Linked DNA regions of Sediminicoccus rosea. The protein of the gene in region 1 interacts with the protein of each later gene in a pairwise test. Links are inferred from orthologs where the notes say so. Each region holds a gene or a part of one and is shown in the gene's direction. Other genes may lie near its edges. The genes, in order: dnaE and dnaQ.

Region 1 (15,553 bases):
CGCGCTTGCGGCGCTGCGCTGGCGCGACCGCACCGGCAAGGGCTGCCTCGTGGATGGCAGCCTGTTCGAAACCGCGGCCTTCTGGGTGGAGGGCCAGATCAACAACCACCTCGCCACCGGGGATGTGCCCAAGCGCCACGGCACGGGGGCGGCGGTGATCGTGCCCTACCAGGTCTTTGATACTGCCGACCGGCCGCTCTGCCTGGCCGCCGGCAATGACCGGCTCTTCGCCCGCGCCGCCAAGGTGATGGGCCATCCGGAATGGGCGGCCGACCCGCGCTTCGCGACCGGCGGCAACCGGGTGCGGAACAAGGAGGCGCTGCTGCCGCTCATCGCCGCGGTGCTGCGCACCCGCCCGCGTGATGAATGGCTCGCCGCGCTTGATGCGGTCGGCGTGCCCAGCGGTCCGGTGAACGACATCGCCGAGGTGACGGCGAGCCCGCAGATGGCGGCGGTGGACCTGATCCAGGACCTGCCGGGCGGCGGGCCCAAGGTGATCGGCCTGCCGCTCTCCTTCAACCGGAAGCGGCCGTCGCCGCGCAGCGATTCGCCGCGTCTCGGCCAGCACAACCGCGAGATCCTGGGGCGGGACTAGCCTGCCCGCCGGAGCGGCGCGCCTCGCCGGTGCGTCGCTGGCCCCGCCCCGTGGCCAAGTAAGGCGCGGCCGGCGGGTTGTGCATGGGGCGAAGCTGCCCCACCTTCACCTCAAAGCAACCGGAGAGACCCGCATGGCCGATTATCCGAACACCCTCCTCCACATCGCTGGCGAATGGCGCGATGGCGAGAATGGCCGCAAGATCGACGTCCTGAACCCCGCCAATGAGGAGGTGATCGGCACGGTTGCGCACGCCTCCATCGCCGATCTCGATGCGGCGCTGGCCGCGACCGAACGCGGCTTCGCGATGTGGCGCAAGGTCGGCACCTATGACCGCTCCAAGATGATGCGCAAGGCGGCCGACCTGATGCGCGCGCGTGCCGACGACATCGCCCGCCTGATGACGATGGAGCAGGGCAAGCCGCTGGCCGAGGCCAAGGTCGAGATCATGGGCGGCGCCGACACGATCGACTGGTTCGCCGAGGAAGGCCGCCGCGCCTATGGCCATGTCATCCCGGCCCGTGCGCCCGGCATCTACCAGATGACCATCAAGGAGCCGGTCGGCCCCGTCGCTGCCTTCACGCCCTGGAACTTCCCGATCAACCAGATCGTCCGCAAGCTCTCGGCGGCACTGACCACGGGCTGCTCGATCATCGTGAAGGCGCCGGAGGAGACGCCGGCCAGCCCCGCCGCGCTCATCAAGTGCTTCCTCGACGCCGGCGTGCCGGGTGACGTGATCGGCCTGGTCTACGGCGTGCCGAGCGAGATCAGCTCCTACCTCATCGCGAGCCCGATCATCCGCAAGGTGACGTTCACGGGCTCCACCCCCGTCGGCAAGATGCTGGCGGCGATGGCCGGCCAGCACATGAAGCGGGTGACCATGGAACTCGGCGGCCATGCGCCAGCGATGGTCTTCGACGATGCCGATGTCGAGCACGCGGCCAAGACGCTGGCCTTCGCCAAGTTTCGCAATGCCGGCCAGGTTTGCGTCTCCCCCACGCGCTTCCTGGTGCAGGAGCGGGTCTATGACCAGTTCGTCGCGAGCTTCGCGGGCCATGCCAAGGCGCTGAAGGTCGGCAACGGGCTCGATGCCGACACCCAGATGGGCCCGATGGCCAATGAGCGCCGCGTGCCGCAGATGGAGGTGCTGATCGCCGACGCGAAGCAGAAGGGTGCGGAGGTTGTCACTGGTGGCAACCGCATCGGCAACAAGGGCTATTTCTTCGAGCCGACCATCGTCGCGGGTGTCACCACCGACATGCGTGCGATGAACGAGGAGCCCTTCGGCCCCGTTGCCCTCATGCGCCCCTTCAAGACGCTCGAGGATGTGGTGACCGAGGCGAACCGCCTGCCCTTCGGCCTCGCCAGCTACGCCTTCACCAGCAGCGGCAAGACGGCGTCCGCGCTGGCGGCCGGCGTCGAGGTGGGGATGATGACCATCAACCACCTGGGCCTCGCCATCCCCGAGGTGCCCTTCGGCGGCGTGAAGGACAGCGGCTACGGCACCGAGGGCGGCGACGAGGCGATCGAGGCCTACCTCAACACCAAGTTCGTGACGCAGGCCGGCCTGTAAGGTCTGGCCTTCCGGGATCAGCCCGCCCTCCGGCCCCGGCCGGGCGGCGGGCTGTCTCATTTTGGGGCGGGTTGCTGGCGCCCCGGGGCTGGGCTACCCCGCCCGGCATGCCCGGCCGCCCCTGGATTCCGCTCTATGGCCTGCTCCTGGCCGGCTTCGCCTGGGTCTGGGCGAGCTTGCCGCTCATGGCGATCCCCAATGCGGGCGTGGATGATGCGCTCTTCGTGCGGCATGCGGCGCTCATACTGAGCGGCCAGTGGCTCGGCCCCTACACGCAATTCACCCTGGCCAAGGGCGTGGGCTATCCGCTCTGGCTGGCGCTGACCGGCGGGCTCGCGATTCCCGCGCTGCTCGGCCAGGCGCTGCTCTATGCCGCCGCGGCCGTGCTGCTGGTGCGCGCCCTGTCGCGCTGGATCCCGCAGGAGGGCGCGCTCTTCGCCTTGCTGGTGCTACTGCTGGCCAATCCCGGCCTCTACGGCACCGAGAACCTGCGCATCATCCGTGAGGGCTTCTACACGCCCACCCTCCTGCTGATCCTGGCCCTGCTGCTCTGGTGGGTCCGGTGGTCCGGCGAGGCGCTGGGCCGGCGCCTGCTGCTGGCTGCCGGGCTGGGTCTCGCCCTCGGTGTGTTTCACCTGACGCGCGAAGAAAGCGTGTGGATCCTGCCCTTCCTGCTCGGCTGTCTCGCGCTGCGCGGCCTGGCGCTCTGGCGTGGCTGGGCCGGCTCCTCCTGGCGGCCCGAGGCGGCGGCGCTGCTGGCCTGCGGCGCCCTGGCGGTGCTTCCGGTGCTTGCGGTCAGCGCCCTCAATGCGCGGCACTATGGCGTCTTTCGCACCGTCGAGTTCCGCGACCCGGCCTTCATCGCCGCCTATTCCGCCCTGGCCCGGCTCGGCCCGGAGGCACCCTCGCTCATCGTGCTGCCGAGGGAGAGGCTGCCAGCGCTCTTCGCCGCAAGCCCGGCGGCGGCCGAGCTTGCCCCCTATTTCGCCAGCGAGCGCGGGCGCGACTACCTGAATGTGGGCTGCCAGACCTACCGCATCACCCCCTGTGACGACGAGTTCCGCGCCGCCTGGTTCATGTGGGCGCTGCGCGATGCGACGGTGGTCGTCGCCGGCCATGCGGATGCGGTCGCGGTCCGGCGCTTCTACCAGCGCCTGGCCGAGGAGGTGAACGCCGCCTGCGCGCGGGGCGAGCTCTCCTGCCTGCCGCCACGCCATAGCCTCGCGCCGCGCTTCCGCACCGCCTACATCCTGCCGAGCCTGCGGGCCGCCTGGCAGGTCTGGACCACCGGCCTCGCTCCGGTGCGCCTGCCTGATCCGCGGCAGATGCGCTCCGTCTACTTCTCCGGTGCCGAGCTGGAGCCGCGCGCCTCGGCCTTCCTCGATGTCGTCCGGGGTGACCTCTTCGTGGACGTGCTGAGGCAGGAGGCGACGCCCGCCTATGCCTTCCCCTCGCTCGCTGTCGAACGCGCGACGCGCATCCTGCGCGGGCTGGAGGGGTGGATGCGGGCCTGGGGGATCATCGGGCCGGTGCTGCAGCTGGCCGCGCTGCTGGCGCTGCTCGCCCTTCCTCTGTTGTGGCGGGCAAGGCCGGCGCGCGCCTGCTGGCCGTTGCTGGCCCTTTGCGCCGGCGCCTACCTCCTCTTCGCCACCCGGGTGGCGCTGCTGGCCTATCTCGACACCGTCGCCATCCCGAGCGTGAACATGCTCTATCTCTCGCCCGCCATGCCCTGCCTGCTGCTGGGCCTCGCCCTGCCGCTGATGCTGCTGTGGCGGACGCTGCGGCGGGAGGCGCCCCGGTGACCGGGTTCCAGGCGCGGGTCGCACCCCATATATGGCCGCAGCCGAGACCGGCCCAGGAGAAGCCATGACCATCACGCCGGCCGCCGTGCCCGAGACGCCCCTCGAACTCACCATCCTGATGCCCTGCCTGAACGAGGCGGAGACGCTGGCCACCTGCATCCGCAAGGCCATGGGCTATCTCGAGCGCAGCGGCGTGCAGGGCGAGGTGCTGATCGCCGACAATGGCAGCACCGATGGCAGCCAGGAGATCGCGACCAGCCTCGGCGCGCGGGTGCTGCCGGTGCCCGAGCGCGGCTACGGTGCCGCGCTGATCGCCGGCATCAAGGGCGCGCGCGGCCGCTACGTCATCATGGGTGACAGCGACGACAGCTACGATTTCGAGAACCTGGACCCCTTCGTGGCCAAGTTGCGCGAAGGCCATGACCTCGTCATGGGCAACCGCTTCAAGGGCGGCATCAAGCCCGGCGCCATGCCGCCACTGCATCGCTACCTGGGCAACCCGGTGCTGACCACGATCGGCCGCGTCTTCTTCGGCAGCCCGAGCGGGGATTTCCATTGCGGCCTGCGCGGCTTCAACCGCGATGCGATCCTCGGGCTCGACCTGCGGGCGCCGGGCATGGAATTCGCGAGCGAGATGGTGGTGAAGGCGACGCTGCAGAAGCTGCGCATCACCGAAGTGCCGACGACGCTCTCGCCCGATGGCCGCTCGCGCCCGCCGCATCTGCGCTCCTGGCGGGATGGCTGGCGGCATCTGCGCTTCCTGCTGGTCTTCTGCCCGCGCTGGCTCTTCCTCTATCCGGGTCTGATCCTCTTCCTGGGAGGCCTCTTCGGCATGGGCGCGCTGCTGACCGGGCCGGCGAAGCTCGGCGGCCTGACGCTGGACGTGCACACGCTGCTCTATGCCTCGGCCGCGGTCAGCATGGGGTTTCAGCTTATTCTCTTCTGGGCCTTCGCCCGCATCCATGGTGCGCGAGAGGGGCTGGTGCCGGAACAGCCCATGCTCACACGCTTCCTGGCCCGCTTCGGGCTGGAACCGGCGCTGCTGACGGCGCTCGGCCTCTTCGTGCTGGGCCTGCTGCTGGGCCTCGCCGCCGTCGCCATCTGGGGGGCGGTCAGCTTCGGCGAGATCGGCGGGCATGGGACCATGCGGCTCGCCATCGCCTCCATGACATGCATGCTGCTCGGGCTTCAGCTGGCCATGGGCGCCTTCTTCATCGCCGTGCTGGACATGGTCCGCGCGCGGCGCTGAAGGGCGTGCAGCTTGGCTGCCAGATGGTAATCTGAGCCATGGCCGAGTCCTTCATCCACCTGCACACCCATTCCGCCTATTCGCTCAGCGAGGGCGCCATCAAGGTGGACAAGCTGCCGGGACTGGCGCTCGCCGCCGGCATGCCGGCGGTGGCGCTGACCGACACGGCCAACCTCTTCGGCGCGCTGGAATTCGCGCAATACGCCTCGGGGAAGGGCGTCCAGCCCATCATGGGCTGCCAGCTCTGGCTCTCCCGCTCGGCCACGGGCGAGGAGCGGCCCGAGGCGCTGCGCGCCGGCGCTGACGCCGTGGTGGCGCTGGCCATGAACGCCCAAGGCCTGGAAAACCTCCAGCGCCTCTCCTCGCTCGGCTGGCTTGGCGAGGATGTCTCGGGCAAGCCCGCCCTTTCGCTCGACCAACTGCTCGCCCACGCGCCTGGCCTCATGCTGCTGACGGGCGGCGACCATGGCCCGCTTTCCCGGCTGCTGGCCGAGGGGCGGCGCGAGGCGGCCGTCCGCCTGCTGAGGGAGCTGGGCGAGGCCTATGACGGGCGCCTCGTCGTCGAGCTGATGCGCCACCACACCGAGCGTCAGCAGGCGCTCGAGCCCGGTCTGCTGCGCCTGGCCGATGAGGCGCGCCTGCCCATCGTCGCCACCAACGACGTCTACTTCGCCGAGGAGAAGACTCATGTGGCGCATGACGCGCTGCTCTGCATCGCCGAGGGCCGCCTTGTGGCGGAGCAGAATCGCCGCCGCGTGACGCCGCATCACTGGTTCAAGCCGGCAGATGCCATGCGCGCCCTCTTCGCCGACCTGCCGGAGGCCTGCGACAACACGCTCGCCATCGCGCGCATGTGCGCCGTCATGGCGGAATCGAAGAAGCCCGAACTGCCCATCTGCCCCAAGGTGCTCCCTGGCCGCACCGAGGCGGAGACGGTGGCCGACATGGCGCGCGAGGGCCTGAAGCGCCGCTTCCCCGAGGGTGTGCCCCCGACCCATGCCGAGCGGCTGGAATACGAACTCGGCGTCATCGAGCAGATGGGCTTCTCCGGCTACTTCCTGATCGTGGCCGACTTCATCCAATGGGCGAAGCAGCAGGGCATCCCGGTGGGGCCTGGCCGCGGCTCGGGCGCGGGTTCGGTCGCCGCCTGGGCGCTTTCCATCACGGATCTCGACCCGCTGCGCTTCGGGCTGCTCTTCGAGCGCTTCCTCAATCCCGAACGCGTCTCGATGCCCGACTTCGACATCGATTTCTGCCAGGACCGGCGCGACGAGGTGATTGATTACGTCCGCCGCGAATACGGCGCGGACCGGGTCGCGCAGATCATCACCTTCGGCAAGCTGCAGGCCAAGGCGGCGGTGCGCGATGTGGGGCGCGTGCTCGGCATGCCCTATGGTCAGGTGGACAAGATCGCGAGCCTGATCCCCAACAACCCGGCCAATCCCGTCAGCCTCGCCGATGCCATCAAGGGCGAGCCCAAGCTGCAGGAGATGCAGGAAAACGACGAAGCCATCGCCAAGCTGCTGGACACGGCCCTGCAGGTGGAGGGGCTCTACCGCAACGCCTCGACCCATGCGGCGGGCGTCGTCATCGGCCGCAAGCCGCTGATCGAGATCACGTCGATCTATCGCGACCCGCGCTCGCCCTCGCTCATCACCCAGTACTCGATGAAATATGTCGAGCAGGCGAGCCTGGTGAAGTTCGACTTCCTGGGCCTCAAGACGCTCACGGTGCTGCAGCGCGCGGTGCAGCTTTTGCACGCGCGCGGCATCGAGGTGGACCTCGACAAGCTGCCGCTGGATGACGAGCGCACCTACGCCATGCTGGCCAAGGGCGATGCGGCCGGCGTGTTCCAGTTCGAAGGCCAGGGGATGCGGGACTGCCTGCGCTCCATGCGCCCCGACCGCTTCGAAGACCTGATCGCCGCCGTCTCGCTCTACCGGCCGGGCCCGATGGAGAACATTCCCGCCTATTGCGCCCGCAAGCATGGCGAGAAATGGGAGGCGCCGCATCCCTCCATCCAGGACATCCTGGGCGAGACCTACGGCATCATGGTCTACCAGGAGCAGGTGATGCAGATCGCCCAGGTCATGGCGGGCTATTCGCTCGGCGGCGCCGACCTGCTGCGCCGCGCCATGGGCAAGAAGGACGCGGCCGCCATGGCGAAGCAGCGCGCCATCTTCTGCGAGGGTGCGGCCAAGAACGGCGTGCCGGCGGAGAAGGCGGGCGAGGTCTTCGACCTCATGGAGAAATTCGCGAATTACGGCTTCAACAAGTCGCACGCGGCGGCCTATGCGCTGGTCGCCTATCACACGGCCTGGCTGAAGGCGAACCATCCGGTCGCCTTCCTCGCCGCCTCCATGTCGCTCGATCTCGACAAGACGGAGAAGCTCGCCTCGCATATGCAGGAGGCGGCGCGGCTCGGGATCAAGGTGCTGCCGCCCGACATCAACCTGAGCGGCGCCGAGTTCACGATTGAGGATCGTGAGGAGGGGCCGGCCATCCGCTTCGCGCTGGCCGCGATCAAGCGTGTGGGCCTCCAGGCCATGCGGGACCTCGTCGCCGCGCGCGACGCGCCCTTCACCAGCATCGCCGATTTCGCGGCGCGGGTGGACCCGAAGCTGCTCAACAAGATGCAGCTGGAAAACCTTGCCAAGGCCGGCGCCTTCGACAGCCTGGAGGGCAACCGCGCCCGCCTCGTGGCCGGTGCCGAGACGGTGCTGCGCCGCGCGCAGGCGACGGCCGAGGACCGCGCGAGCAACCAGATCGGCCTCTTCGGCGAGGTGGAGCAGGGGCCGCCCTTGCTGCGCCTGCCCGACATCCCGGACTGGCCGCAGCTCGACAAGCTGGCCTTTGAGGCGGAGGCGGTGGGCTTCCACCTCTCCGCGCATCCGCTCGACGAATACAAGGGCGCGCTGCGCCGGCTTGGGGCGACACCCTCCGCCCTGATCGGGGACCGCGTGCGCGGCGGTTCCACCCGGCTCAAGCTCGCCGGTACCGTGAATGCGAAAAAGGAGCGCAATACGCGGACCGGCAGCCGGATGGCCTGGATCAGCCTCTCCGACCAGGCGGGCAGCTATGAGGTGACCTTCTTCAGCGAGGTGCTGAACCGCTCCCGCGACATGCTCGAGGAGGGGACGGCGGTGCTGATCACGGCCGACGCCAAGCTGGAGGGCGAGGCGCTGCGCCTGACGGCTCTCGATGTCGAGCGGCTGGACAAGGCAGCGGCCGGCGTGGGCCAGGGGATGCGGATCTTCATCGAAGCCGCGACGGCCGTGCCCGACATCCGCTCCATCCTGGAGCGCGATGGCCGGGGCAAGGGCCGCGTCAGCCTGGTGCCGCGCCTGGCGCCGGGGCAGGAGGTGGAGGTGACGCTGCCGGGCGGCTGGAATGTCTCGCCGCGGATGATGCAGGCGATGAAGCTCGTGCAGGGCGTGGCCAGCGTCGAGGAGGTGTGACGCCGCCCCGCCGCGGCGTCACTCGTCCTTGGTCTTGCCGCCCTTGGCGATCAGCTTGGTCTGTGCCTGCATCCTGTCGATGAAGGCCAGCACCAGGGCGCCGACCACGAAGCACAGGTGGATGACGATGCCCCAGGTCAGCGCGCGGTCATCCAGGCTGTCCACATTCATGAACTTCTGCAGCAGGTAGATCGAGCTGATGGCGATGATGGCGAGCGCCACCTTCAGCTTCAGATTGCCCGGGTCGAGGTTCGAGACCCATTCGATCTCGGACTTGCCCTGCTCGTTGATCAGGCGGGAGACCAGGCTGTCATAGGAGGAGATGGCGACCATCGCGACCAGCGAGGCGACCAGCGCGCTGTCCACCAGGTAGAGGATGCTGAGCAGGATCTGGTTGTCATCCTGTTCGGTCAGGATGGTTGTGGCGAACTTCCAGACCTTGAAGACGAACTTGACGGCATAGGCCGCCAGCGCCACGGCGAGGCCGAGGTAGAAGACCGCCAGGATGTAGCGGCTGGCGATCATCGCGCGGTCGAGTAGAGTCTGCATGGGATGCTATTTGGCTCAACCAGGGCATGGAAAAAAGGGGTGATTCGATGATCCGACGTTTGGCGGAGGAAGGGCGGCTCTCCGGTGCCGTGGTGCATGGCGGCCTGGTCTATCTGGCTGGCCAGGTGGCCGATGACGCGACGCTCGACGCCGAGGGCCAGACGGCCGACATCCTGGCCCAGATCGACGCCTTGCTGGCCGAGGCGGGAACCAGCAAGGCACATCTGCTGAGCGTGCAGATCATCCTGCGCGACATCGCGGATGCGCCGGCCATGAACCGCGCCTGGGACGCCTGGCTCGACCACGGCAACAAGCCGGCGCGAATGACCATCCAGGCGCCGCTGGTGGACCCGGCCTGGCGCGTCGAGATCACCGGGATCGCGGCGCTCCCCTGATGGACATGCCCTCGCGCCGCCGCCGGGCCTTGCTGGCGACGGTGCTGACGCTGGCCTTCATGCTGCTGGTCGCCATGGGCGTCTCCGACCAGGGCTGGATCTTCGCCGCACTCGCACTGCTGATCGCGAGCCTGGCCCTGGGCGGGCTGCACCTGATCTTCCCGCACGGGCTGATGTTCGCATTGGGGGCCGCGAACGGGCTTGCCATCTATGTCAGCCTCTTCGTGGTGATCGGGCGCGCCTCCTTCCCCGCGGCGGCCGAGTGGTCGCGCGCGGTGGCCTTCCTCCTGCCGGTGCTGGCCTTCGTGCTCGCCTGCTGGGTGCGGCGGGATGTCCTGGTCGGCGCCGCCTCGGGCGAGGGCAGGAGCGACCTCAGGCATCTCCCGCGCGCCGCCGGCTGGCTGCTGCCGACCTGCATGATCGGCATCGTCTCGCTCTCGACGCCCATCAACCGGGCCACGCCGGAATGGCAGAGCGTGGCGCTGCTCGTCGCCATGGCGGGCATCGCCGTGATCGGCGCCTTCTCGGTGGGCCACATCGTGCGGCTGCTGGTGGACGTCTCGGCCATCCTGCGCCGGGTGGGCATGCGGCTCCAGTTCCTCGCCGTGCCCGTCGCCACCTATGTCAGCATCTTCGCCCTGCTCTCGGTGGGCTTCGCCTGCTTCTACCGGATCGCCGACGAGTTCTCACGCGGGGAGATCTTCATCCTGATGGGCCAGCCCGGGCGGCTTTCCTTCTCGGACGCGCTGCATTTCAGCATCGTCACGCTCTCGACGGTGGGCTATGGCGACATCCAGCCCTCGGATGACGGCATCCGGCTGCTGGCGGCGATCCAGATGATCCTGGGTCAGTTGCTGCTGCTCTTCGGCTTTGCCGAGATCATGCGCAGCCATGGCGGCGGCACGCGGGACGAGGACAAATGATACCACGCCGCGGGCGTGATTCCGCCGCAATGCGGGCCATGATGAGGGACGTCGAACACAGGTGGCGAACGTGACTGGATTGGGTGATCCCGGCTTCTGGCGCCGGAAGCGGGTTCTGGTGACCGGCGGCGCGGGCTTTCTCGGCAGCAATCTCTGCCATGCGCTGGCCGGCCTCGGCGCGCGCGTGACGGCGCTGGACGCCATGCTGCCCGATGGGGGCGCCAACCCGGCCAATCTCGAGGGCGCGGGCGTGATGCTGGTCCGCGGCGACCTGCGCGACACCGAGCTGGCCACGCTCTGCCAGGGCGTGGACGTGCTGTTCAACATGGCGGCCCAGACCAGCCACATGGGCGGCCAGCGAGACCCGGTGGCCGACATCGCGATCAATGCGGTGGCCCAGGTGCGCCTCGTGCAGGTCATGCGCGAGGCAGCGCCGAAGGCCGCGGTGATCCATGCCTCGACCCGCCAGTTCTATGGCCGCCCGATCAGCCTGCCGGTGAACGAGCTGCACCCGGTGAACCCGCCCGATGCCAATGGCGTCTCGAAATGGGCGGGTGAGCAGTACTGGATGCTCGAGAACCGGGTGCTGCACCGCCCCGTCGTCTCGCTGCGGCTGACCAATTGCTACGGCCCGCGCCTGCGCATCGCCGATGCGCGGCAGACCTTCCTCGGCATCTGGCTGCGCCGCCTGCTGGAGGATGAGCCCTTCGAGGTCTGGGGCGGCGCCCAGCTGCGCGACCTCGCCTATGTGGATGACGTGACCCGCGCCTTCCTGATGGCGGCCGAGCAGGCCGCGAGTTCCGATGTCGCGGGGCATGTGTTCAACCTGGGCGGTGCGCCGCCGGTCTCGCTGCTCGACCTGGCGCGGTTGGTCATCGCGGCGAATGGCGGGCGGGGCAGCTTCACCACGCGCGAATTCCCGGCCGACCGCGCGCCGATCGACATCGGCAGCTACCACGCCGATGACCAGGCCTTCCGCGCCGCCACCGGCTGGGCGCCCTTGACCAGCCTGGAGGAGGGGCTGCGCCTCAGCCTGGACTGGTATCGCGAGCGGATGAGCGACTACATTTTCACCAACGCGCCCACCTGACGCGAGGCCCCCGCCGCCGGAGGCGAGGGGGCCGCGCCGCATGTCGAATCACACTGCCGGAGCCCCCGGGGCCGAGGCGGACAGCCATCAAGAGCCACGCCCATGAACGCCTCCCCCGCCATCCTTCCCTTCGCCGATCCGGGTGCGGGCTACCGCGCCCTGCAACCGGAAATCGACGCCGCCGTGGCCCGCGCGCTGGCCTCGGGCTGGTACATCCTGGGCCGCGAGGGCGAGGCCTTCGAGGCGGAATTCGCCGCCTGGCTGGGCGACCAGCCGGGCGCGCCCACCATGCACGCCGTGGGCTGCGCCAACGGCACGGATGCCATCATGCTGATCCTGCGCGGCATGGGCATCGGTGAGGGCAGCACCGTCGTCACGGTCAGCCACACCGCCGTCGCCACCGTCGCCGCCATCGAGATGGTGGGCGCCACGCCCCTGCTGCTCGACATCGACCCCGACACCTACACCATGGACCCGGATGAGCTGGCCTCCGTCCTGGCCGACCCGCCGCCCGGCCTGCCGCCGATCCGCGCCGTGATCCCCGTCCACATCTACGGTCAAGCGGTGGATCTCGGGCCGATCAAGGCCGCCTGCGACGAGGCGGGCGTCTTCCTCATCGAGGATTGCGCGCAATGCCATGGCGCGATGCTGGGCGGCGCGAAGCTCGGCACCATCGGCCATGCGGCGGCCTTCAGCCTCTATCCCACCAAGAACCTGGGTGCGCTGGGTGATGGCGGCATCCTCGCCACGCCGGACCGGGAACTCGCGGCGCGCATCGGCGCGATCCGCCAATATGGCTGGAAGCGCCGCTACATCAGCGACCTTCAGGGCGTGAATTCCCGGCTGGACGAGGTGCAGGCCGCGATCCTGCGCGTGAAGCTGCAGCACCTGGACCGGCAGAATGACCGCCGCCGCCAGATCGCCGCCGCCTATGACGCGGCGCTGGCCGGCACGGCGCTGACGCCGCCCGCGCGGCGGCCAGGCGCGCATCACGTGTTTCACCTTTATGTGCTGCGCCACCCGAAGCGGGACGAGTTCATGTTCTCGCTCAAGGCGCGCGGCATCGGCACGGGCATCCACTACCCCATGCCGGTGCACAGCCAGCCCGCCTATGCCGGCCGCGTGCCGCTCGGCCCCGCCAATTGCGCCGAGACCGCCCGCGTCGCGGAGGAGGTGTTCAGCCTCCCGATGTATCCCGAGCTGACGGATGAACAGGTGGCGCGGGTCTGCGAAGCGCTGTCGGGCCTCTAGGCGCCCTTTGGGCACCTGGCTGGTCTTCGCGCTGGCGGCGCTCTTCGAGATCGCCGGATGCTTCGCCTTCTGGGCGGTGCTCCGGCAGGGGGCTTCGCTGCTCTGGCTCGTGCCCGGCGGCGCCGCGCTCTTTGCCTTCGCCTGGCTGCTGACGCTGGTGCCGGGCGAGATCGCGGCGGGGCGGGCCTTCGCCGCCTATGGCGGAATCTATGTCGCCGCGACCCTCGCCTGGCTGATGCTGGCGGAAGGGCTGCGGCCCACCGCCTGGGACCTTGCCGGTGTCACGCTCTGCCTGGCCGGAACAGCGGTGATCCTCGCCGGGGCGATGCGGGCCTGATTTGTCCGGACCGTTCTTGCGCGGCATGAGGCGCAGCCCCTAGTCTGCGCGGCAAGCGGGAGGCCGGGCCTCCCTGTGCACCAGGGGAAACCAGCCATGCCCATCGCCGCCTCCGCCGAGGCCGTCCGCCCCAGCCGCCGCCCCGTCACCGCCAATGGCGTACCGATCCACACCACCACCTATATCGGCACCAACTGGACCAACCGTACGGCGGACAGCCCGCCGCCGCCCGCACCCGGCACCTACTACCCGATGGCCTTCCTGGTCGAGCAGCCGCCGGGCTCCGTCGTGCAGTCGCATTTCCACGCGGCGGACCAGTTCCAGGTCGTGGTGGCCGGTGGCGGGCATCTCGGCCGGCACCCGGTGCGGCCGGTGACGGTGCACTACACCAATGCCCACACGGCCTACGGGCCGATCACCGCGGGCGAGGAGGGGCTGCATTATTTCACGCTGCGCAACGGCTATGATCCCGGCGCGCGCTACGTCGCGCAGGAGGCGGCGGCGCTGAAGGCCGTTCCCGGCCGCAAGCCCTGGCAGACCACGACCGCCCCGGTCGAACCCATGCCCACCATCACGGGCCCGGCCCGCGTCGAGGAGATGCTGGAGCCGCGCGCCGATGGCCTCGGCGCGTGGCGCCACATCCTGCCGCCCGGCGCGCGCGTGACCGGCCCGGACCCGTCCGCGGGCATGGGCCAGTTCTGGGTAGTGACGGCGGGAAGCCTGGACGGCATGCCGCCGCTCTCGCTGGTCTATGTGCATCCAGAGGATGCTGCCCGCGCGGCCGAGGCCGGGGCGGAGGGCGCCGAACTGCTGATCCTGCAGTATCCCCGGCGTGCCACCGACGCCTGATCCTTGGGCAGGTCGCGCGCGGCGTGGCCGTTTTTCTCCGATCCCGCGATGGCGGCGGCAGCAGGGCCAGCGCAGGCTGATGGCCTGGACCCAAGGGGAATGCGGATGCTGACACGTCGAACCCTGCCCGTCGCGGCGCTGCTGCTCTCAGCCCCCGCATTGCGCGCCCAAGGCCGCACCATCCGGCTGGTGATTCCTTTCGGCGCGGGCGGCATCACCGACCTGGTCGCGCGCATCCTGGCCGAGCGCGCCTCGGTGGAGCTGGGTGTCACCATCGTCGCCGAGAACCGGGCCGGGGCGAATGGCAACATCGCGGGCGAGTACGTCGCGCGCGCGGCGCCGGATGGCACGACGCTGCTCATGGCCTCGCTGGCCATGTTCGCGGTGAACCCGGTGATCTATCCGCGCATGACCTATGATCCGCTGACGGATTTCGCGCCGGTCGCACTCGCCGCCAGCACGCCGCATGTGGTGGTGGCGCATCCGGGCAGCGTGCCCGTGGGCTTCGGCGCCATGCTGGCCGCCGCCCGCGCCCGGCCGGAGGCGCTGAGCTGGGGCACGGCCGGGGCGGGCAGCAGCCCGCACCTCACGCAGATCCTGCTGCAATCGCTCTCGGGCACGCGCTTCCTGCCGGTGCATTTCCGCAGCGGCGCCGCGAGCGTGCAATCGGTGATCGCGGGGCAGGTGGCGCTCACCGCCGAGGCCACGCCGATCGTCGCCGAGCATGTGCGCGCCGGCACGCTGGCCGCGCTGGCCGTCGCCTCGTCCGAGCGGCTTGCCTTGCTGCCCGATGTGCCCACGGCGGCCGAGGCGGGGCTGCCGGGCCTGGAGAACGGCTCCACCTCCGCCATCGTCGCCCCGCGCGGCACGCCGGATGCGGTGCTGGCGCGCCTGGCCGAGGGCTTCCGCGCCGCGATGGCGGCGCCCGAGACGCGCGCGCGCCTCAGCCAGCAGGGCACCATCCCGCTGGGCGGCACGGGCGCGGAATTCACCGGCCTCATCACGCGCGAGGTCGCGCGGTGGCGGCCGCTGCTCGCCGGCATCCAGCCGGGCTGAGCGGCGGATGGCCGCGCGCGCGGAAGCGTGGTCACATCGCGCCAACATTGCCTGATCGGAGAAGATCCTTGAGCGAATTCACCTGGGCGGGCCGCCTGCTCGCCATCCACATCACCGAGCAGGCCGCGGCCGACATGCAGGAGTTGGCGGAGGCGAAGCTGATCGCCGGCGTCGGCATCGAGGGCGACCGCTATGCGACCGGCCGCGGCACCTACAGCAAGAAGCCGCAGCCCGAGCGCCAGGTGACGCTGATCGAGGTGGAGACGCTGGAAGCCATCGAGCGCGACCACAAGATCACGCTGCCGCCGCATGAGACGCGCCGCAACCTGCTGACCCGCGGCGTGCCGCTGAACCATCTGGTGGGCCGCGCCTTCCGCGTGGGCGAGGTGGAACTGTTCGGCGGCCGGCTGAACGTGCCCTGCGTCT
Region 2 (14,573 bases), 920 kb from region 1 along the record:
GGCGGGGGTGGCGGGCTGGCCCGTCTCCCATTCGCGCTCGCCGCTGCTGCATGGCACCTGGATCGCGCGGCACGGGCTCGATGCGGCCTATGTGCCGCTGCCCATCGCGCCCGAGAATTTCACCACGGCCGTGCGCGGCCTGATGGCCGCGGGCTTCCGCGGCATGAACGTCACCATCCCGCACAAGGAGGCCGCCTTCGCGGTCTGCGACGAGGTGCTGCCCCGCGCGCATCGCGCCGGCGCGGTGAACACGCTGGTCTTCCGCGACGGCCGCATCACCGGCGATTGCACGGATGGCTTCGGCTTCCTCGCCTCCCTGCCTGACTACGACCCGAGGCGCGGCCCGGCGGTGATCCTGGGCGCGGGCGGCGCGGCGCGCGCCATCGCCGCCGCGCTGCTCGACGCGGGCTGCCCGCATCTGACCCTGGTGAACCGCACGCCGCAGCGCGCCGAGGCGCTGGCCCGGGCGCTCGGCGGGAACATCGCCGTCAGCGCCATGCCGCCGCTCGAAGGCGCCGCGCTGCTGGTGAACAGCACGAGCCTCGGCATGGCCGGGCAGCCGCCGCTGGAGCTGGATCTCGCGCCCCTGCCCGCGCATGCCGTCGTCGCCGACATCGTCTATGTGCCGCTGGAGACGCGGCTGCTCGCCGCCGCCCGCGCGCGCGGGCTGCTGGGCGTGGATGGCCTCGGCATGCTGCTGCATCAGGCGCGGCCCGGCTTCGAGGCCTGGTTCGGCGTGGCGCCGGTGGTGGATGAGGAACTGCGCCGCATCGTCGCCGCGGACATCCCGCCGCGATGAAGGTCTGGGGCCTCACCGGCAGCATCGGCATGGGCAAGTCCACCGCGGCGCGCGCCTTCCAGCGCCTGGGCGTCCCGGTCTTCGACGCCGATGCCGCGGTGCATGCCCTGCAGGCCCGGGGCGGCCGCGCGGTGCGGCCCATCGCCCGGGCCTTCCCGGGAACCGAGCGTGACGGCGCCACGGATCGCGAGGCGCTGCGCCGCGCGGTGCTCGGCCAGCCCGAGGCGCTGAAGCGGCTGGAGCGCATCATCCACCCGCTGGTGCGCGACGAGCAGGCGCGCTTTCTCAAGCGCTGGCGCGGGCGCGGCACGCGCATCGTCGTGCTCGACATCCCGCTGCTGTTCGAAACGCGACGTGACCTCCGTGAGTTCGACCGCATCCTCGTCGTCTCCGCACCCGCCGCCGTGCAGCGCCGCCGCGTGCTGCTGCGCCCAGGCATGACCAAGGCGCGGCTCGACGCCATTCTCGCCCGCCAGATGCCCGATGCCGAGAAGCGCCGCCGCGCCGATGTGGTGATCCCGACCGGCCTCTCGCGCCATCACGCCCAGGCCCGGGTGCGGCGCCTCGTGCATGCCGCGGTACGGCAAGAGGCGCGGGAGATGCGCGATGCGTGAGGTCGTCCTCGACACCGAGACCACCGGCTTCGAGCCGCTGGAGGGCCACCGCGTCATCGAGGTCGCCGCGATCGAGATCGTGAACCTCATGCCGACGGGCAAGGTGTTTCACACGCTGGTGGACCCGGAACGCGACGTGCCGCCGGAAGCCACGCGCGTGCACGGCTTCACCCGCGCCGACCTGGAGGGCAAGCCACGCTTCGCCGAGATCGCCGACGCGATGCTCGAATTCCTGGGCGACAGCCCCATCGTCGCGCACAACGCGCCCTTCGACTTCAAGCACCTGGATGCCGAGCTGTTCCGCTGCAAGCGGCCCACGCTCGACCCCGCGCGGATGGTGGACAGCCTGGCGCTCGCGCGCCTCGCCTTCCCCGGCGCGCAGAACAGCCTGGATGCGCTCTGCCGGCGCTACAACATCGATCTCTCGCAGCGCACGACGCACAATGCGCTGCTCGACGTGAAGCTGCTGGCCGAGGTCTATCTGGAGCTGAAGGGCGGCCGGCAGCCGGGCCTCGTGCTCGGCTCGGCGCCCGTGGTGCAGACCATCCTGCGCGAGGCCGGCGCGCCGCGCACGCCACGCCCCATGCAGCCGACGCCCGAGCAGGAGGAAGCCTTCCAGGCCTTCCTCACGAAGCTGAAGGACCCCCTCTGGCTGAAGTGAGGGGCGCCATGGTCGCCTCGCCCGGCGCATGCGCGCCGTGGCCGCTCAGCAGCAGCCCGGCGCAACGCGCGAGGATCACGAGGTCGCCGCGCAGCGTCACACGCTCCACATAGCGCGCATCCCATTCGAGACGCGCGGGCCAGGGCACGGCGTTGCGCCCCTCCGCCTGCGCGAGGCCGCACAATCCGGGGCGCACCGCCAGCCGCGTCGCCTCGCGCGGGGTGTAGAGGGGCACATAGTCCAGCGGCAGGGGGCGCGGGCCGACCAGCGACATCTCGCCCCGCAGCACCAGCCAGAGCTGCGGCAATTCATCCAGCGCCAGCGCCCGGATGGCGCGGCCGAAGCGCGAGAGACGGAGCGCGTCGCTGCCGGGCCCGGCCGCCATGCTGCGGAATTTCACCATGCGGAACGGCACGCCGTCCCGCCCCGCGCGCCATTCCCGGAACAGCACGGGCCGGCCGAGCATGACGCGCACCGCCAGCGCGGTGCCCAGCAGCAGCGGCAGGCCCGCCGCCAGCAGCAGCGCCGCGCCCAGCACGTCGAAGCCGCGCTTGCCCCAGCGCCGATAGGCCTCGCCGTCAGGCATCCCGCGCCTCCACGCCGAGCGAGAGCACGAGGCCGAGCGCGAACCACACCATGCGGTTGCCGAGGTCGGTCGAGACCATGGCGGTCATCGCGACGGGCAGGGTCAGCGCGAGGATCACCGCGGCCCGCTCCGGCGCGACGCGCGGCAGCCGCGCGAACGCGAGCAGCAGCGCGCCCCCGAAGACGGCGAGCCAGAGCAGCAGGCCCACCGCACCGCCCTCCACCAGCGCCTCGACCGCGTGGTTGTGCGGGTGCAGTCCGCGATCCTGGCCGACGCCGATGGCGGGCGGGAAGCCGCCAGGGCCAAGGCCCGCCACCCCCGCCAGCCGCCAGGCCTCGCCCCAGAGGATCAGCCGCGCGGAATCCTGCCCGCCGCCCGGGCGGAACAGGCGCTCCAGCGTGGCGAGGTCCTCGGCGCGCCCGGGATCGAGCAGCAGCAGGCCGAGCCCCGCCCCGCCCCCCGCTGCCACGAGGGCGATCCAGCCCAGCGCCGCCGCCCTGCGGCCTTCCAGCAGCCAGCGCAGGGCGGGCGCCAGCGCCACCACGGCGGCGAGTTGCAGCAGCGCCGCCCGCCCGCCCGGCAGCAGCACGCCCACCGCGAGTGCCAGCAGCAGCGCGAGCCAGACCGGCACCCACAACCCCCGCGCCGCCGTGGCGCGCAGCGCGACCAGCCCCGCCGCGCAGGCGATGGAGAGCCCGGCCACCTGATACTGCACCCGCACGCGGTAGGGGTCGGCACCCACCTGCCCGCCCAGCACCACGGCATCGGTGGCGAGCCCCCAGGCGATGGCGGCCGCGACATAGGCGCCAAGGCCGATCACCGCCACGGCGAAGACCCGCCGCGCCGCGGGATCCGCGCCGATCAGCAGGCCGAGCGCGAGCATCAGCGGGCCCGCCAGCACGATCTCCGGCAGCCGGTCCGCGACGCCCTCCCCCCATGGGCTCCAGGTCGCGGCCAGCACCCACCAGGCCCAGAGCAGCCCGCAGGCGGCGAGCGGGGGGCCGAGGCCGCGCGAAACCAGCCAGGCCCGGCCCAGAACGAGCACCGGCAGCAGCGCCAGCAGCACCAGCAGCGCGACCAGCGTGATGTCGAAGGTCAGGTTCGCCACGGCCTGGGTGGATTTCAGCGCGCCCGCGAAATGCAGCACCGCGCCGGCCATCCCCGCCAGCGCCGCGAAGAGCGGCGCCGTCCTCAGCATGCGCCGTCGCCGCCCGGCAGGCGCGTGAGCACCGGCTCCTTGCGGGCCGGGGCGGGCTCGGCGGGCGGTCGCCAGGCGGGGGCCAGCGCGGACGGCAAGGGCGGCCGCAGCAGGATGCGGCAGGTGACGGCGAGCAGCACGGCACCCGGGATCACGATGGCGAGCAGCACCAGCAGCAGGGGCCGGTTGGGCACCGAGGGGCGGATCTCCACCATCGGCACGGAGACGAGCCGCGCCGCCGCCGCCTCGTCGGCCGCCACCACCAGCGCCGCGCGCTGCTGCTGCGCCAGCAGGTCATAGAGGCTGTTGCGCAGGAAGAGGTCGGGCTCGACGCGCAGCCGCGCCTCCAGCGCCGCGATGCGCCGTCCGGCCAGCTCGGCCAGGGTTTCGCGAACCCGTCCCTCGGCCTGGGCATGCAGCCGTTGCAGCATGTCGAGGGCGGAATCACGGTCCCGGTGCACCAGCTCCAGCGTCCAGGTGACCGAGGTGAGCGAGGGGGTGGCGCCGAAGTTGCGCTCCAGGAAGCGCAGCGCATCATCCGTATCGGCCTGCAGGCGCAGGCCCAGCAGCCGGCGGATCGGGCCGAGCGGCAGGGCGGCGCGGCGCTCCTCGATTTGCGCCAGAAGTGGCGTGTCCCGCGCCAGCACGTTGGCCGCCTCCGGCGCGCGCAGGGCCGCCAGATAGACCGCGAAATTGCCGCCCGGCCGTTGGTCGAGCAGGGAGGGCTGCAGGAAGGCCGAGGGCGTGAGCAGCGAGGAGGTGGCGATGCCCGTCGTCTCGGAGGGCGCCACGATGGCGGTGGCGACGAAGCTGCGCGGCCAGTTCCAGAGCAACGTCGCGGCCAGGGCATAGACCACGGCGCAGCAGAGCAGGATGCCCATGCGCTGGCGCCACACCTCCCTGAGCAAAGCGTCCAGCGCCATCATGGCCTCACGTCGTGCAGGCAGGATGGGGGCGGAGATGCAGGAAATGCAACCTATGGGATCATAAATTATGGATATGTGTCGTGATGCGGGAGGTCGTTTCGGAAATGCACGCCTCGAGCACCGGCAAGGGCGACACCTCCCCATAGGCGCGACTTTCCATCCCCCGCACCAGCCGAAGCGCCATGGGGCCATCGGCCGAAAGGCTGAGCCGCATCCCCGCCCCCGCCACCCCCTCGGCCCCGAGCGTCCAGTCCCCCGGCGCCAGCCGCCAGCGGAGCAGCGCCTCGCGGAAGGGACCTGACACCGCATCCTCCACGGCCAGCCCGCCGGGCGCGGCGCGCAGCACCCGGGCATGGCGACGGCCGCGATGGTCCCGCCACCAGCCACCGCCGGGCAGCGCGCCGGTCTCGGGCCAGTGGTGAAAGAGGAAGGGCCCAAGGCGCGGCATCTGGTCCTCGCCATCGAAGGCGATGCCGTTATGCGCCGCCGCCCCCTGGAAATAGTCCAACCAGGCGGGGTCGGCCGGGTTGTAGGCGCCGGTGCCGCCATCGCGCAGCAGGTTCTCCCCCTCGCGCCAGAGATCGAGATGCAGGAGGTCGGCATGGCCCGGGCGGAAGCGCAGCGGGCCGACGCGCAGGATAGCGCGGAAGCGGCCGAAGCGCCGCCCGAGCAACCCGCCCGCCTCCCAATCCGCTTCCGCCGCCAGCACCGCGGCCGGCAGGGTGAGGCCGAGGGCGGCACAGCCCGCATCCGCCGGCCAGCCGGCCGAAGCGCCGCAGAAGATCCGCGCCGCGCGCTCCAGGCTGGCGCTTGCGTCATCCGGCCCCGCCGCGGACAGGTCGGCCACATGCGAGCCATCCTGGTGCCCGATGCGGGGCAGCCGCCCGGTGACGGGGCAGGCGAGGCGATGCAGCCAGCGCGTCGCCGCCGCCATGCGCGCGAGGGTGAGGGGCGCGGCCTCGGGCCCACCGGCCCGGCGGCGCAGCCATTCGGTCACCGCCACCACGTCCAGCAGCATCCGGTGATAGGCCGGGCTCAGTTGCGCGAAGCCGCCATCCGCCGCCACCAGCCGGGCCACCGCCGCATCCAGCCGCCGCGCGCCGCGCCGGGCCAGCCCGCCCTCGCCCAGCGCCAGGCCGCAGATCAGCAGGCCGCAGGCCTCGCTGACCGGATGGTTGTTGTCCTGCGCCCAGGCATAGGCGGGGTTGGCGCCGATCCGCCGCGCCAGGGCGCGCATCGCCGCCTCGGGCGCGGGCGTGCCGGCCAGGGCCGCGGCAAGCGCGAGGTGGAGGACCCGCAAGGCCGCCTCCTGCCCGCAGGCCCAGTTCACACCCCGGTAGGGCGGGTTGGCGGCAAACCAAGCCGCGACCCGGTCGGGAATCGCCCGCCCCTGCCCAGCCAGCGCCAGGCGCGGCAGTTCAGCCCAGCGATTCGCTTCCCAGAGCGGCCGCACATCCGGCCCCGCCATGAGGTCCGCGCCATCCGGCGGGAGGCCCCCGCGCAGCCGCCAGCGGAGCCAGCCACGCGCCCAGGGGCCGCGGCCCAGCAGCGACCAAGCCACAGGCCGCGCCCCCAAACGGCGAGCAGCATCCAATTTTGCAATCCAGAGGCTTGACGAGGAGGGGAGGCTTCGCCGCATGGTTGCAAATAATGCATCTTATTTTTTCATAACTAAATTTTCGATTTCTGTTCTTGCGCCAAAATGGGGAGCCCGTTCGTTGAAGCATGCCCGCGTCCTGGCCCTCTGGACCTTGGTGCTGGCCTTGCCCGCGGCCGCGCAGAACGCCCCCTCCCTGATCGGCCCGCCCGCCCTGCCCTCCACCCTGCCCGGCGGCGCGCCGCTGCAGGCCCTGCCGCCCAGCGCCCAGCAGGACATCCTCCAGCGGCTGCTCGATGCCGGCGCCGGCCGCACGCTGGGCAGCCAGAGCCCCACCGCACCGCAGCCGGCACCCTTCTCCAGCCTCGGCCTGCCGGCGCCGACGCCGGCCGCGACCGATGAGCCGCTCTCGCCCATCGAGCAGTTCTTCGAGAATCGCCGCCCGCAGCCCGCCTCCCTCGCCGCCGCCACCCCGGCCGCGCGCATGCCCATGACGCCGCAGCCGCTCCGGCAATTCGGCTATGACAGCTTCCGCACCAACCCGCCCGGCGCGCTGGCCGGCCAGGCCTTCGGCCAGCAGCTGAACCAGGCCTCCGGCGCCATCCCGGAGGACTACATCATCGGCCGCGATGACGAGCTGGTGATCAGCTTCCGCGGCCGCACCAGCCAGGACCTGACCCTGCGCGTGTCACGAGAGGGCATGCTGCTGCTGCCCAACCTGCCGCCCCTCGCCGCGGCCGACCGCACGCTGCGCGAACTGCGCGAGGAACTGGGCCGCCGCGCCCAGCGCGAGCTGGCGGGCGCCGACGTCTTCATCTCCGTCCGGCAGATGCGCCAGGTGACGATCTTCGTGGGCGGCGAGGTGCAGCGCCCGGGCGTCGTCGCCCTCTCGCCGCTCGCCAATGTGTTCGACGCGCTGGTGGCGGCGCAGGGTGTGCGGAAATCCGGCACGCTGCGCGCCATCCGCGTCGAGGGCCCGCGCGGCCGCCGCGTGCTGGACCTCTACCCCGTGCTGGCCGGCGAGGGCGAGCCGCCGGATCTCACGCTGCGCGAGGGTGAGCGCATCCTGGTGCCCCCCATCGGCGGCGTGGTGGCGCTGGGCGGCGAGGTTTCGCGCCCCGCCATCTATGAGCTGCCGCCGGGCAGCGGCTCATCCCCGCTCGGCACCATGCTGCGCCTCGCGGGCGATGCGCTGCGCCCCTCCGGCAACCGCTTCCTGCTGGAGACCACCGATGGCGAGGGCCGCCGCGCCTTCCGCGAGATCGGCCTGCAATCGCCACTCCGCCGGGGCGACCTGCTGCTGGTGGAGCCCGGCACGGATGTGCAGGCGCACAATATCCGCCTCACCGGCCATGTGGCGCAGCCGCTGACGCGCGCCCTGGGCGGGCGCGGCGCCAGCCTGCGCGGGCTGCTCGGCGATGGCCGCATCGTCCGGCCCGACCCCTATGCCCGCATGGCCGTCATCCTGCGCACCGATGCGCGCACCCGCGGCCGCCGCTTCCAGCCCTTCGACCTCTCGGCCGTGCTGGCCGGCCGCGCCGATGTGCATCTGGCCGAGGGCGACGAGGTCATCATCCTCTCGCTCGCCGATGTGCTCTGGCTCTCCAGCCCCACGGTCCAATGGGCCCTGCTCGACGAGACCGAGCGCGGGCGGCTGAACGCGGCCCAGGCGCGCATCGCCCCGCCCGCCACGCCCCCGCCCCAGCCGGCGAGCCTGCTGGCCGGGCTGCCCAGCGTGATTCCCGCGCCGGCGCCGGGCATGCCCACGCCCCCCGGTGCCGGCCCCGATCCGTCGCGCGGCCTTGATTGCGCCGCGCTGACGCAGCTTGAGATCGCGGCGCGGTCCTCGCCGCAGCGCTTCGCCCATGCCCGGATCGGCGGCTTCCGCCGGCTGGGCGAGGCACCCTGCCCGCAGGTCTTCCTCGATTATCCCGCGCTGCTCACCTACCTGCTCGACAATGCCATGACATTGACGGGCGAGGGCCGGCTGCCCGGCCTCTATCCCATCACCAACGGCACCGGGCTGGATCAGGTGCTGGCCGTGGCGGGCGGCCTGACCGACACGGCCGACCTCTCCAGCGTCGAACTGACGCGCGAGCCCTCGGACCAGACCAGCGCCATCCCGCTCACGCGCACCCTCCTCGACCTGCGAAGCCGCAACTTCGCCGCCGTCCGCCTCTCCCCGCGCGACGGCGTCCGCATCCCGCGCGGCTTCGGCGACCGCGACAACGGCCCCGTCACGCTGATGGGCGAGTTCCTGCGCCCCGGCGTCTACGACATCCGTCGCGGCGAGCGCCTTTCGGAGGTCATCGCCCGCGCGGGCGGGCTGACGCCGCAGGCCTATCCCTATGGCGCCGTCTTCACGCGCGAGGCGGCGCGCGCGCGCCAGCAGGAAGGCTTCAACCGCACCGCCCGCGAGCTGGAAATGGGCCTGATGCAGGTGGCCGCCGGCACCGCCGTGGTCGGCAGCAGCGGCCGCGGCACCGATGTCTCGGGCGCGGTGGCCGCGGGGCAGCAGCTGGCCGCCAGCCTGCGGAACATCCCCGCCGCCGGTCGCATGGTGGTGGAGGCCAATCCCGTCGTGCTCGCCGGGCGGCCGGAACTGGACGTGCTGCTGGAGCCGGGCGACCTGATCGTCATGCCCAAGCGGCCGAACGACGTGACGGTGGTGGGCGCGGTGCAGAATCCTGGCAGCCTGCAATTCACCAGCGGCTGGCGGGCCAGCCAGTACGTGCGGGCCGCGGGCGGCACGCAGCGCTTCGCCGACCCCTCGCGCGCCTTCCTCGTGCTGCCCAACGGTACCTCGGTGCCGGCCGGCCTCGGCGCCTGGCAGCAGGGCGGGCCGCCGGTGCCGCCGGGCAGCCTGGTGATCGTGCCCAATGATCCCTCGCCCTTCGAATCCTGGGGCTTCCTGCGCGACATGACGCAGATCGCGGGGCAACTCGCGATCTCGGCGGCCGCGCTGGCCGTGATCTACCGGGGAGGGAATTGATCTCTGCCCCCCAAACGCCGGGCGCGCCGGCCTCCGTGCGGCCGGGTGGGAAGGCCATGGCACCGCGTGCGGGGCGCCGGCTTGGCGTCGCGCCACCGCTGGCACGCTGACGTGACGCGCGGTCTGGGCGCGCCGGCCGCCATGCGGCCGGGTTGTGGTGGGGCGGCAGCCATCCTGGCCGGGCTGCTGGTGCTCGCCGCCCCCGCCCGTGCCCTCGACGAAGTCCCCGCCACCGGTTCCAATTTCGGCCGCGTCGGCCTGCTCGAGATGCCCAATGCGCGCTTCCGCCCCGATGGCGTCATCGAGGGCGGCATGTCCTGGCGGCGGCAGCGGGACTTCTTCTTCATCAATTTCCAGGCGCTGCCCTTCCTCGAGACCACCTTCCGGCTGAGCGACCGGCTGAACGGCACAACCGGCCGCGGCACCACGACCGACCGCGCCTTCGACATCAAGCTGCGCGTCTGGGAGGAGGGCGCCTGGCGACCGGCCCTGGCCATCGGCCTGCAGGACGTGATCGGCACCGGCATCTACCAGGGCGAATACATCGTCGCCTCCAAGCGCTTCTGGTCGCTCGACGCGACGCTCGGCATGGGCTGGGGCCGGCTGTCTTCCGGGCAGGATGTGACGAACCCGCTGACCTATGGCCCGGCCGGCTTCGGCACGCGGCCACGCAGCGTGGGCCAGGGCGGCACGGTCGCCTGGAACAGCCTGTTCCGCGGGCCCTATTCCGGCATCTTCGCCGGCCTCGAATACTCCGTGCCGCCGATCCCCACCCCCTGGGGGCCGATCGAGGGGCTGCGCGCCAAGATCGAATACTCGGCCGATGCGCTGCGCGACGAGCGCGGCGGCTATCCCACCCGCACCACCAACCTGCGCGGCGAGGCGGCGAGCCGCGTGAACATCGGCCTGAACTGGCAGCCCAACCCCTATCTCGATATCGGCGCCTCCTTTCTCTACGGCACGGATTTCCTGGTGCGCGCCTCGCTGCGGCTCGATCCCAACGCGCCGCCGGACCTGCCGCGCGAACCGCCGCCCCCCATGCGCCCCCGCCCCGTCGAAGGCGCGCCGCCGCCACCGCCCGAGCCGCTGCGTGGGTGGCGCGAACGCCTGCTCGCCGCCTCGGCCGGCTTCGAGGGGCAGATCCGCATGGGGCGCGACGATGCCGAGGGCGAGGCGACGGAAAACGCCGTGCTGGCGCGCCGCCTCTTTCCCGCGCTGCGCGCCCAGAGCTTCCTGCCCATCTCGCTCGACCTGCGCGGGGACGAGGCGCATATCGCCGTCTCCGGCGGGCAATATCGCACCCTGGCGCAAGTCACCTCCCGCGTGGTGCGCGCGGCCCAGCCTATCCTGCCCGCGCAGATCGAGCGCATCCGCGTGATCTGGGAGCGCGACGGCGTGGTCATCGCCCGCCTGGTCACGCTGCGCGGCGCCTTCGAGGCGCAGGGCCGCGCCATGGGCAGCGCGGAGGAGATCCTGCATGCCTCGCAACTCCTGCCCGCCTGGGACGAGACGAGCCCGACCGCCGCCTATGCCGCGCCGCCGCGCCTGACCTGGGGCATCGCGCCCGCGCTGAACATCATGGTGGGCGACCCCGACACGGCGGTGCGCTGGCAATTGGGCGCAACCGCCGGCGCGCGGCTCGACATCGGCTGGAACACCGCCATCGCCGGCGCGGTGCAGCAGGCCTTCGCCGGCAATTTCGCCGATGGCCTGCCGAGCGACAGCGTGCTGCCGCATGTCCGCAGCGATTTCGCGCGCTACGCCCGCGCCAACACCACCACCATGCCCGCCCTCTATGCCGAGCGCATCTGGACGCCCGCGCGCGACGTCTTCGCCCGCGTCACGGCGGGCATGCTGGAGCCGATGTTCGGCGGCATTTCCGGCGAGGTGCTCTGGCGCCCGCGCGACCGCCCCTTCGCCATCGGCCTCGACCTGAACTGGGTGGCGCAGCGGCAATACACGCAGAACATCGGCACGCTCGGCTATTCCGTCGTGACCGGCCAGGCCTCGCTCTACCTCGATCTGCCGGTGTGGAACCTTTACACGACCCTGCGCGGCGGCCGGTATCTCGCGGGCGACTGGGGCGGCACGATCGAGATGGGGCGCCGCTTCGACAGCGGCATCGAGGTGGGCGGCTTCGCCACCTTCACCAATGTCAGCTACGCGCGCTTCGGCGAGGGCAGCTTCGACAAGGGCATCTATGTCCGCGTGCCCTTCGACTTCTTCGGCCTCACCACGCGCAACCGCGCCGCGCTGAACCTGCGCCCCGTGCAGCGTGACGGCGGGCAGCGCCTGGCGGTGGACAGCCCGCTCTGGGAGGTGACGCGCGAAGGCCGGGCCGATGCGCTGCGGCGGGGCTATGCGGGCTTCACCTGGTGACCGCCGGGTCGGCGCTCGGTCACGATTGATTTACCGAGGTCGCGGCAAAAGAGGCGCCGCCCGCCGCCGGACTTCACCCAATGCCCGATATCTCACCGCCCGGAACCTCGCGTGCCGAGGCCTTCGAAGCGATGAGCCGCGCCACCACGGGGCTCAGCCTGCCCCCGGCGGCGCCGCTGCCCGCGCGCCGGGGCTTCCTGGCGCGGCGCGGCCGCCTGCTGCTGGCACTCGTCCTGGTGGGCGCGGCGGTCGCCGGCATGCTGCACCAGCAACTGACGCTCTCCACCGCCCATGCGGTGATCTCGGCCCATACCTTGCCCGTCCGGTCGCCCATCGGCGGCGAGGTCACGGACCTCGTGGGGGAGCCGGGCGCCGAGCTGCCGCACGGGCTGGCCTTCGCGCGCATCGAGAACATGCAGGCCGATCGCGGCCGCGTGCTGGATGCGCAGCAGGACGGGGAGCGGGCGCGGATGGAGGTGGATGCCCTGATCGGCCAGATCCGCGCGCTGGAGGCCATGGCCGGCGAATTGCGCGCCCGCGCCGCCCTGCACCGGGACGTGCTGGCCGAGGAGAACCAGGCCTGGCTGGCCGAGGCGGAAGCCTTGCGCAGCGCGGCGCTGGCCCGCGCCGAACGGGCCGCGCGGGATGCGGCCCGCGCCGGCGAACTCGCGCGTGGCGGCCATGCCAGCCTCGCCGCGCGCGAACGCGCCGAAGCCGAGCTGGAGATCGCGCGGCGCGAGGCGGAGGCGCAAGGCATGCGGATGCTGGCGCTGCAGCGCCAGGCCGCGGCGGCGCGCCTCGGCGCCTTCACCCAGCCAGGCCAGACCGGCGCCGCCTATGCCGACCAGCGGCTCGATGAGCTCACGCTGCGCCGCGACGAGCTGATGCGCCAGCTGAGCCTGCAGCAGGCGGCGCTGGACCGTGCGGAGCGCCGCCTGGCCGAGGAGCGGCAGCTGCATGAGGCGCGGCGCAGCGCCGTCATCTCGCCGCCGCGGAGCCTGATCCTGTGGCGGCTGCACACCCAGGCGGGCCAGCGCGTCCTGCCCGAGGAGATCCTGGCCGAGCTGGTGGATTGCCGCAGCGCCTTCCTGCTCGCCTCGGTACCGCAAAGCGCGCTGCCGCATGTGCCGCCGGGCAGCACCGCGCGACTCCGCCTGGCGGGCGAGGCGGTGGAGCGGCGCGGCATGGTCGTCGGGCGCCAGGGCGAGGCGGAGGCGCGCGAGGGTGGGAACCTTGCCGCGCTGCCGACGCGCACGCCCGGCCAGACCGCGCTGCTGAGGATCGCCCTGCCGCCCTTCGAGCCGGAAAAGGCCTGCCCGGTGGGGCGCACCGGGCGCGTGATCTTCGACGGGCGCGGCCTGCCGCGACCCTGGTAGGCGGCGATGCCGGATGCCACCTGGGTGCCGGCGCTGCTGGCGCTGGGCCTGCCATTGCTGGTCGTCACGCTCTGCGGGCCACGGGCGGCGCTGTCCCGTGCCGTCTGCCTTGGCCTCGCCCTGTTCTTCACGGCGCGCTACCTCGCCTGGCGCTGGGGCGCGCCGCTGCCCGAGGGCGGCGCCTTCCAGGCCGCCTGGGCCTGGGCTTTCCTGGTGATGGAGACGCTGGCCGCCCTCTCCTCGGCACTCGTCATGGTGTTCCTGCTCCGCCACCGCGACCGCACGGCCGATGCCGCGCACCCCGCGCCGCCGGCCCTGCGCGACGCGCCGGTGGACGTGCTGCTCTGCACCTACAATGAAGGCCCGGAGATCCTGGAGCGCAGCATCCTCTGCGCCACGCGCATCGCCCATGCCGACCTGCGCGTCTGGGTGCTGGATGACGGCGCGCGGGACTGGGTGCGCGACCTCGCGGCGGAGCTTGGCGCGCTCTACGTGCGGCGGGTGAAGGGGCGGCACGCCAAGGCGGGCAATGTGAACAACGGGCTCGCGCACGCCATCAGCACCGGCCGCCGGCCCGAATTCGTGCTGCTGCTGGACGCCGATTTCTCGGCCCACCGGGACATCCTGCGCCGCACGCTGCCGCTGTTCCGCGCGGCGGATGTCGGCATCGTCCAGACGCCGCAGCATTTCTTCAACCCCGACCCGCTGCAGGCCGGCCTGCTCTGCGCCAAGGCGCTGCCGGATGAGCAGCGCTTCTTCTTCAACCACATCCTGCCCGCCAAGGATGCCTGGGGTGCGGCCTTCTGCTGCGGCACCTCGGCCGTGCTGCGCGTGGAGGCGCTGCTCCAGGCCGGCGGCATGGCGGTGGAGACGGTGACGGAGGACATGCTGACCAGCTTCAAGCTGGCCGAGCATGGCTGGCGCACCATCTTCCTGGACGAAGCGCTTTCGGCCGGCCTGGCGCCCGAGGGGCTCGGCGAATATGTCGGCCAGCGGGCGCGCTGGTGCCTGGGCGCCATGCAGCAGATCCACACGCGCTGGTCCTTCGCCGGGGCGGGGCGCATGCCGCTGGCGCAGCGGATCTCCTGCCTCGACACCGTGCTCTACTGGGGCACGAGCTTCCTCGCGCGGCTGATGATGCTGGTGGCGCCCATTCTGTTCTGGTGGTTCGGCATCAGCTCCTTCGCGGCCAGCCCGGGCGAGCTGGCCTTCTGGATGGCGCCGCACCTCCTGGCGGGCATGCTGGGGCTCGCGCTGCTCTCGCGCGGGCGGCTGCTGCCGGTGCTCTCGGAGGTGAGCCAGCTGGTGATCACCTTCCCCGTGCTCGCGACCGTGGCGCGCACGCTGGTGCGCCCCTTCGGCCAGCCCTTCCGCGTGACGCCCAAGGGCCTCTCCTCCACGCGCATCACCATCCACTGGGGATTGCTCGCGCCATTCGCGCTGAT

What was found.
Region 2: the proteins of dnaE (region 1) and dnaQ interact in binary tests that used the Escherichia coli proteins (3 or more experiments, as listed by UniProt). The link is inferred for Sediminicoccus rosea from one-to-one orthologs.

The regions. Positions count from the first base shown.
Region 1 is NZ_CP137852.1:3,807,339-3,822,891, reverse strand. What follows is about bases 4,899-8,877. They hold dnaE (DNA polymerase III subunit alpha), read left to right. Parts: upstream 4,899-5,257; coding sequence 5,258-8,677; downstream 8,678-8,877. Other genes in these bases: R9Z33_RS18225 (TIGR00645 family protein), read right to left, coding at 8,696-8,877; R9Z33_RS18235 (glycosyltransferase family 2 protein), read left to right, coding at 4,899-5,219. Outside these bases: R9Z33_RS18250 (CaiB/BaiF CoA transferase family protein), read left to right, coding at 1-595; R9Z33_RS18245 (NAD-dependent succinate-semialdehyde dehydrogenase), read left to right, coding at 729-2,168; R9Z33_RS18240 (hypothetical protein), read left to right, coding at 2,276-3,970; more of R9Z33_RS18235, read left to right, coding at 4,035-4,898; more of R9Z33_RS18225, read right to left, coding at 8,878-9,226; R9Z33_RS18220 (RidA family protein), read left to right, coding at 9,274-9,621; R9Z33_RS18215 (potassium channel family protein), read left to right, coding at 9,621-10,544; R9Z33_RS18210 (NAD-dependent epimerase/dehydratase family protein), read left to right, coding at 10,615-11,634; R9Z33_RS18205 (DegT/DnrJ/EryC1/StrS family aminotransferase), read left to right, coding at 11,737-12,885; R9Z33_RS18200 (YnfA family protein), read left to right, coding at 12,893-13,222; R9Z33_RS18195 (hypothetical protein), read left to right, coding at 13,319-14,071; R9Z33_RS18190 (Bug family tripartite tricarboxylate transporter substrate binding protein), read left to right, coding at 14,177-15,127; R9Z33_RS18185 (MOSC domain-containing protein), read left to right, coding at 15,196-15,553. UniProt on the Escherichia coli protein: DNA polymerase III is a complex, multichain enzyme responsible for most of the replicative synthesis in bacteria. This DNA polymerase also exhibits 3' to 5' exonuclease activity. The alpha chain is the DNA polymerase catalytic subunit.
Region 2 is NZ_CP137852.1:4,732,424-4,746,996, forward strand. What follows is about bases 241-3,239. They hold dnaQ (DNA polymerase III subunit epsilon), read left to right. Parts: upstream 241-1,405; coding sequence 1,406-2,074; downstream 2,075-3,239. Other genes in these bases: R9Z33_RS22820 (shikimate dehydrogenase), read left to right, coding at 241-799; coaE (dephospho-CoA kinase), read left to right, coding at 796-1,413; R9Z33_RS22835 (sugar transferase), read right to left, coding at 2,040-2,660; R9Z33_RS22840 (O-antigen ligase domain-containing protein), read right to left, coding at 2,653-3,239. In the rest of the region: more of R9Z33_RS22820, read left to right, coding at 1-240; more of R9Z33_RS22840, read right to left, coding at 3,240-3,858; R9Z33_RS22845 (hypothetical protein), read right to left, coding at 3,852-4,781; R9Z33_RS22850 (heparinase II/III domain-containing protein), read right to left, coding at 4,843-6,345; R9Z33_RS22855 (polysaccharide biosynthesis/export family protein), read left to right, coding at 6,503-9,373; R9Z33_RS22860 (YjbH domain-containing protein), read left to right, coding at 9,485-11,752; R9Z33_RS22865 (HlyD family efflux transporter periplasmic adaptor subunit), read left to right, coding at 11,833-13,128; R9Z33_RS22870 (glycosyltransferase), read left to right, coding at 13,135-14,573. UniProt on the Escherichia coli protein: DNA polymerase III is a complex, multichain enzyme responsible for most of the replicative synthesis in bacteria. The epsilon subunit contain the editing function and is a proofreading 3'-5' exonuclease.